Regions from separate parts of the Clostridium taeniosporum genome, predicted to be linked through region 3. Evidence: riboswitches for the same ligand, from Rfam matches in the RefSeq annotation. Region 3 holds a riboswitch; each other region holds the start of a gene.
The links. Region 3 has a riboswitch for cobalamin ahead of BGI42_RS11370 (sirohydrochlorin cobaltochelatase). Riboswitches for the same ligand answer to the same signal wherever they lie in the genome.

Region 1 (2,278 bases), 1.4 Mb from region 3:
TATTAAAAAATAATATAAATTAAAAAGGCAAGTATACTTTACTCACCTCTATACAATAAATTTATAAAATTACAAAAAATCTAACTATAAAACATCATCCATTTTCTTTAAATAAAAAAAGTAGCAGATAATTTTAGTAAAAAATCAGCTACTACTTTATAATAAATTCTTTATGTTAAACTCTTATGCTTTATTAAATTATTTAAACAACTATTTTTATTGCAATCTAATTATATATTAATATTACTTATTATTATTTGTTTCCCATTTTTTTCTCTCTACAAATCTGCCCATAAAAAACGCAAAAATCCCAACACCTATTCCTGTTTGAACACAGAAAAGAAGGCTTTCTACTTCACCTGGTAATTCTCCATCAATCCATGTTTCCATAACTGGTGTAAACCACGGTTCATATTCTCCATGTATTTCTTCTATCATTTCACTTCCAGCATCATCAGATCCTCCAAATTCAGCACCTTTTAATGCAAAAAGCGGAACTATAGTAATTATTAAGGCAATAATTAATAATATTATTACTGTTTTTTTATTTTTACTCATATCTATCTGCTCTCCTTCATAAATCCAATTGATGTTAATTCAGATTTTGCATATGTTTCTAATCCAATAATAACAATAACAGTTAATATTCCCTCGACAATTGCAAGTGGTACTTGAGTAGGTGCAAAAACTCCTAAAAATTTTATTGCTGAAGCCCCTATTCCACCTTCTGGTGATGGATAAGCAATAGCAAGTTGTAAACTAGTAATACAATAAGTAAATAAATCTCCTAAAGAAGCAGCTAAAAAAATGCCTACTTTTTTATTAACTTTTAGCTTTTTGCATAGTATATATATCAAATAAGATAATATTGGTCCTGCAATTGCCATAGAAAAAGTATTTGCCCCTAATGTAGTAAGTCCACCATGTGCTAATAAAATTGCTTGAAATATTAATACTATAATTCCTAAAATACCAACTGCAGTTGGTCCAAATAAAATAGCACCAAGACCTGTTCCTGTCATGTGAGAACAACTTCCTGTAACTGATGGAATCTTTAAAGATGATATTACAAATATAAATGCACCTGCCATAGCTAAAATTGTTACTGATTTTCTATCCTCATTTAAAGTTTTCTTAATGGAAAAAAGTCCAGCTATTAAAAATGGTAAACTTATAATTCCCCATGATACACAGTACTTAACTGGCAAATATCCTTCCATAATGTGCATTGCATTCGCTACTGGAGTTATTCCAAAAAGTAACGCAAATATAATAGCGATTTTCTTAATTGTTTTTTGTTCTTTCATTTTAATTCTCCTTTCAAATAAAAAAAGATACCATATCTAATGATTCCCACTCATCAGACTAGCATCATAAATAATCCCTTTATATAAAATAAAGAGAAACTTGTCCCCATAAAGTCATCGCTCGTAACTCTATGCATTCGATACAAAAGGCAGGTCTTCTGACTAAGGAATTATGGCTATATTTTGTCTTCCCAGTTTCCCAGTGACATAATAAAATATAACTTTTCCAACACAGCGGCGGGACCGTAAGAGAATTTCACTCTTTTCCCTATTATCCTGCGGAGAAAATCACAGGCACCTATTTGTAATTATGTGGTAAGATATCTATTTTTATCTTACTTTAATATAAGCAACTTTAATTTTATAGTAAAAGTATTTATATTGTCAACTTAAATTAGTTAAATATACCATTATCTTCATTAAATTAATATAACATCTCAGTAAATTCAACTATATCTTTAGGATAAATTCTATTATTTTCAATTAATCCTTTATCTACTAAAATTTCATATACATCCAACATAGTAGGACGCTTTAGATTTGCACTATTTATAACTTTATCATCTTTAAATATTTGTAATGGTGTTCCGTCAGCTATAATTTTTCCATTACAAAAAACAACAATACGTTCTGCCCAACGATAAGCAAAATCTACATCATGGGTAGATATTAAAAGTGTTTTTTTCTCTTTAGATAATTTTTCTAAAACTTCTTCAAGCATAATTGCATTTAAAGGATCTAAAGCGGCTGTAGGTTCATCAAATATTATAATTTCTGATTTCATTGCGATAATATCTGCAATACTAACTCTCTTTTTCTCACCACCACTTAAGTAATGTGGAGGACGATTTTTAAAATCTGTTAAATTCATATATAATAGTGCTTCTTCAACTCTTTTTTTAACTTCTTCTTTAGATAATTTTAAATTCATGGGCCCAAAAGATACTTCTGCTAAAACAGTTGAAGCAATT
Region 2 (2,278 bases), on a different replicon from region 3:
GCATTATAGGATTAACACGTTTTTTCTTTATGGCTGAAACACTTGAAAGTGCTGGATTTTCCTGAATACTTTTTAGTGCAGAATCTCTATCAATTTCTTTACCATAATAAACAGTAAAGATCACATCTGGATTAAGCTTTATTAAATCTTCATTTCCTATTTTACCATTTGATTTTGCTACTAAATCTGCTCCAACTTCTTTTGCAATATCTCCACCTATACTGTCTTCTCCATAAATTCTATATACACCATCTTTTTCTACTTCTAAAATAACTGTTTTAACCTTCTCTTTTCCTTTAACAAACTCTTTTGATTTTTCAATTTCCTGTTTCATTGTATTAACTATTTCATTAGCTTTATCTTCTACGTTAAAAATTTTTCCCATATTTAAAATATCATCATATTCATTTTGTAAGGTATTTGGTTTAATAACCCCACTGTTTTGTGACATATATGTCTTTATTCCTCTTTCATGCCAAAAGTCTACATCTCCAAGTCTTTTCGCACCAAACAAAGAATACCAACTCAAAATAAAATCAGGTTGTAATCCAATAACTTCTTCTTTTGTAGGTGCTTTTTCATAATACTTTAACTTACTAAAAGCATTTTTATATTCATCTTTAACATCGTGATCTAGTCCTGATGCTGCAATAATTTTATCCCCTAATCCTAATGCCAATAATGTTTCTATAGAATTTTGATATACTGCAACAACCCTTTCTGGTGATTTTTCAAATGTAACTTTAACTGGTTGCTTAGCATAGTTATACGTTGTAATGGTAACTGGGTAATGTAATGATTGCTTATCACTATTTTCTACATTAATCTGTGTTTTAGATTCAGTTTTTGTATTATTACTACATCCATTTATCCCAAACATAACAAAAACCGCTAAAATAATACTTACTATCTTTTTCATTTTATCTAATCTCCTTTGTATATCTCGTGTATTTTCTTGTACCTTTACTAACATTTTTAATGAGTACCTTCTATTACTTCTATATTATATTTTTCAAATATTGCCTTTATTTCATTAGTTCTCTTAGTTTCACATTTAACAATACAAACACCTAAGTGAAGCTTTTTAACCCCTGCTTGTTCTAATTTTTCAGCAATACTAATTAAATTTTCATCTGAATTATTTGAACATGCATCACATGTAAAAAAGGACATAAGCTCTAAATTTTCATTTTTATACACACTAAAGCTTTTTTCTCTATTGTTTAAAGCCTTAAAACATCCCATAGTTGTACATATTCCATTAATTTTTTCGCATACCCCAATAGCTATTTTCATTTTTCCTCCTAGTAAAATAAATTTTTTCATAAATAATAGCCTTTTAACAACAAGTTAAAAGGCTATTTATCCCCAAAATATTTTTTTTAACATTGTATACCCCCTATCACTCGTAGAGTTATTAGTACATTAAAACAGGCAGGTATTCTGGCTTAAGCGTCATCATTTCTACTTCCTTCCCAGTTTCCCAGTGGACAATTGTAGAAACTCATCTATTACAGCGGCGGGACCGCGTGGGATTCAAACCCACTTCCCTTTTAATTAATAAACCTTAAGTATCTATTAAACCCATTTCTAACCTATTTAATTTTTTCTTAAATATCTTATCATATTATAAGTAAACTAAGCAAACACTTTTAAATTTCTCTACATCTATAAAAAAGAACTTATTATTTAAAAGTGATCTTTAGTTACAAGATATATATGCCAAAAAGGTTTATTTTTAAAAACAAAAATCTAATTTATCTAAAATTTTATACAAACTTCACCACTTAATATATTAAATGATGAAGTTTGATTTATTTTTATAATTTAATTAATTGCAGTAAGATAGCTTAATTAAATGATGAATTTTTATTAATAAGTTTGTTTGTCTTTAATCCTGCTACAGCGAAAATAACTAATGTCCAACAACTAATAAAAGAGTATCTAGGTTGAACCTCAGAAATCAGATAAAACGAAGTAAATCCTAATGATAATATTAAAAATAAATTTAATTCAGTTGATAAAGTTTTGTTTTTTCTTAAACCACTAATACTAAAATAAAGTAAAAATATATAAAATATAGTTATTAGGGTTAAGAAGGTAAATTCAAAATATCTTAATATTTTAACCCCTAGTGTTTTATCACTGCTTACTACTGTAAATTGAAAAGCACCAAAGTCACTAACTCCAACCTCACCTGATAGTTTTCCTATATACAAAGCTGCTACCTTTTGTATAGGTGAATGTAGTAATCTTTGTTTAATTAGTTTTATACTTT
Region 3 (2,278 bases):
TTATTTTCATATGCCTTATTGTTGAATTTATTTATATATTAGTATTACACTAAACAGAATGTAATTTTTTTGTATTACCTACATTTAAATATCTATTTTCAATAAGATCATAAATCCTTGAAATATAAAGCTGTACAAATTCATCTATCTCACCTAAACCATGAACATATGCTTCAACATTTATTCCTTCATTTAATAACATACTTTTCCATGAATCTTCTTCATCTGATGCCATATCATTTTTAACATGATCACCTGCAACAACCATTAATGGTACCAACATAACATTTTCAATATTTCTTCTTCTTATTCTTTTTAATACTGTTTCAAAAGTAGGATAGCCTTCTACAGTTCCAACAAAAACATTATCGTATCCTTCATCTACTAGAACACTTTGAAGACAGCCATATACTGAATTACAACAATGAGGTGTACCATGTCCAAATAATATAGTGCATTCATTTTTCTTTAATAATCCTTCTATACTATTAATAAATAATGAATAATCCTCTGGAGCATCTTCTATTCCTTGATAATAAAATATTGGTCTTCCAAGTTTAATAGATGAAAATTTATCTTTAAAAGTATTTACTACTCCCTTTACATAATCAAACTCTTCACCTGGAATTATATGTAGAGGTTGAATTATAACTTCCTCAAAACCATCTTTATATAATTTCTCTAAAGCTTCTTCTGGTGTATCTATGTATAAATTATGAACAGTCTTTAATTTCTTTATTATTTTATGTGCTGTAAAAGCTCTGAATATTTCATACTCTTTAAATTCATCCCTAATTTTATTTTCTATTCTTTCAATAGAATTTTCTAATGCATCCATATGGCTTGTGCCAAAACTAACTACTAAAATTGCTTTTTTCATCTTATCTACTCCACCTTATTAATTTATTTTTTACCTTCATTCTATAAATTCCTCTATACAATAAAAAAATCCATACTAAATGCATTAGTAAGGACTCATTTAAATACATAACAAACTAAGAAAATAAACCTATATTTTCTTTAACTTTGCTATTGTCCTTCCCTCCGAAAGATAGCATAAATTTTAGGCAGGTCTCCTGACTTAGGGATCATCCTAAACATTCTTTTCCTTCCCAGATAAAATTCCAGTGGATATTAGGCACATTCAAATAATTAACTAGTCAATATGCTAGTTTATTTTCATATTCCTTAAAGAACTAGTCACCCTTTACAGTAGCGGGGGCTGTAGTGGCTTTTAACCACTTTCCCTATTAATCTCAAGTAAAATCAATTACTTATAGAACCTAAAACATAAATATTTTATTATGGATAAATTATAAAGTACTAATTACTTTTATTCAACCTAAAATTATATCCATAATTTTAATGTTCACTAAATTTATTAATTGAATAATATATTATAAGTGTATTTGTGTAGGAGTGATAAAATGGATTTTAATAATTTTGACTTTAATGACTTTTTTAATTACATACAAAATAACTGTAATTCATCAAATAATAACTATAAATATAACAATGAAAATTCTTCATCAGATACACAACAATGTAAAGATAACTTAAATTGTAATGATATACCTGGTGGGTTTCAAGATTTAGCTCCTGGGCTGTTTCCATTATTAGCACAAATAGTTGGTATAGTTATATCTGGAAACTTGCCTTTCAATTTGCAAAATGCAATTGGGAATTGGTTTGAATTACTAGGTCAGATTATCTTAACTTTTAATTCTCAACAACAATATTTTCAAAGTGGACCTGGAAGATACTATAACCCAATGTATAAGAATGTCTCTAATCCATTCTGCCAAACATCAACAACTGAAAGCACTACTAATGAATCTAATGATCATACTAATCCTTCGTCTATGAATTCAAATAATAATAAATCATCAAGTATATATGAAAAAGAAATTAAAGAACTAAAAAATAGTATTGAAGAATTAAAAAAAGAAATTAATAAACTTAAAAATAATAAATAAAAAGTTACCTTACAGAATTATTCTATTTAAGGTAACTTTTTATCTTTAATTTTCTTTTATATAATTATACTTAATCATATTCAAATAAATAACTAGTAGATATGCTAGTTTATTTTCATATGTCTTAATTTAACCAATTCCTCCATATAAAATACCAAGAATTATTATAATTATTGTTGCAGGAACAAATATGTATTTACCAAATTTAATAAATCCAATACCCAATTTATGTTTTGCTCCCTTATTTACTTCATTTAATGCTTTTTTATTATCTACTATATAATAAAAAATAAATGCTGTTA

Region 1: another riboswitch for cobalamin. It lies ahead of BGI42_RS03180 (energy-coupling factor ABC transporter permease); the one in region 3 lies ahead of BGI42_RS11370 (sirohydrochlorin cobaltochelatase).
Region 2: another riboswitch for cobalamin. It lies ahead of BGI42_RS15635 (CGGC domain-containing protein); the one in region 3 lies ahead of BGI42_RS11370 (sirohydrochlorin cobaltochelatase).

What each region holds. Positions count from the first base shown of each region.
Region 1 covers NZ_CP017253.2:653,554-655,831, reverse strand. The annotation lists gene BGI42_RS03185 (energy-coupling factor ABC transporter substrate-binding protein) at 244-558, opposite strand; gene BGI42_RS03180 (energy-coupling factor ABC transporter permease) at 561-1,307, opposite strand; cobalamin riboswitch at 1,439-1,624, opposite strand; gene BGI42_RS03175 (energy-coupling factor ABC transporter ATP-binding protein) at 1,732-2,278, opposite strand, start outside.
Region 2 covers NZ_CP017256.2:97,718-99,995, reverse strand. The annotation lists gene BGI42_RS15640 (ABC transporter substrate-binding protein) at 1-919, opposite strand, end outside; gene BGI42_RS15635 (CGGC domain-containing protein) at 976-1,296, opposite strand; cobalamin riboswitch at 1,417-1,603, opposite strand; gene BGI42_RS15630 (glycosyltransferase family 39 protein) at 1,851-2,278, opposite strand, start outside.
Region 3 covers NZ_CP017253.2:2,474,563-2,476,840, forward strand. The annotation lists gene BGI42_RS11370 (sirohydrochlorin cobaltochelatase) at 50-880, opposite strand; cobalamin riboswitch at 1,050-1,302, opposite strand; gene BGI42_RS11375 (DUF4200 domain-containing protein) at 1,428-1,976, shown strand; gene BGI42_RS11380 (sodium-dependent transporter) at 2,106-2,278, opposite strand, start outside.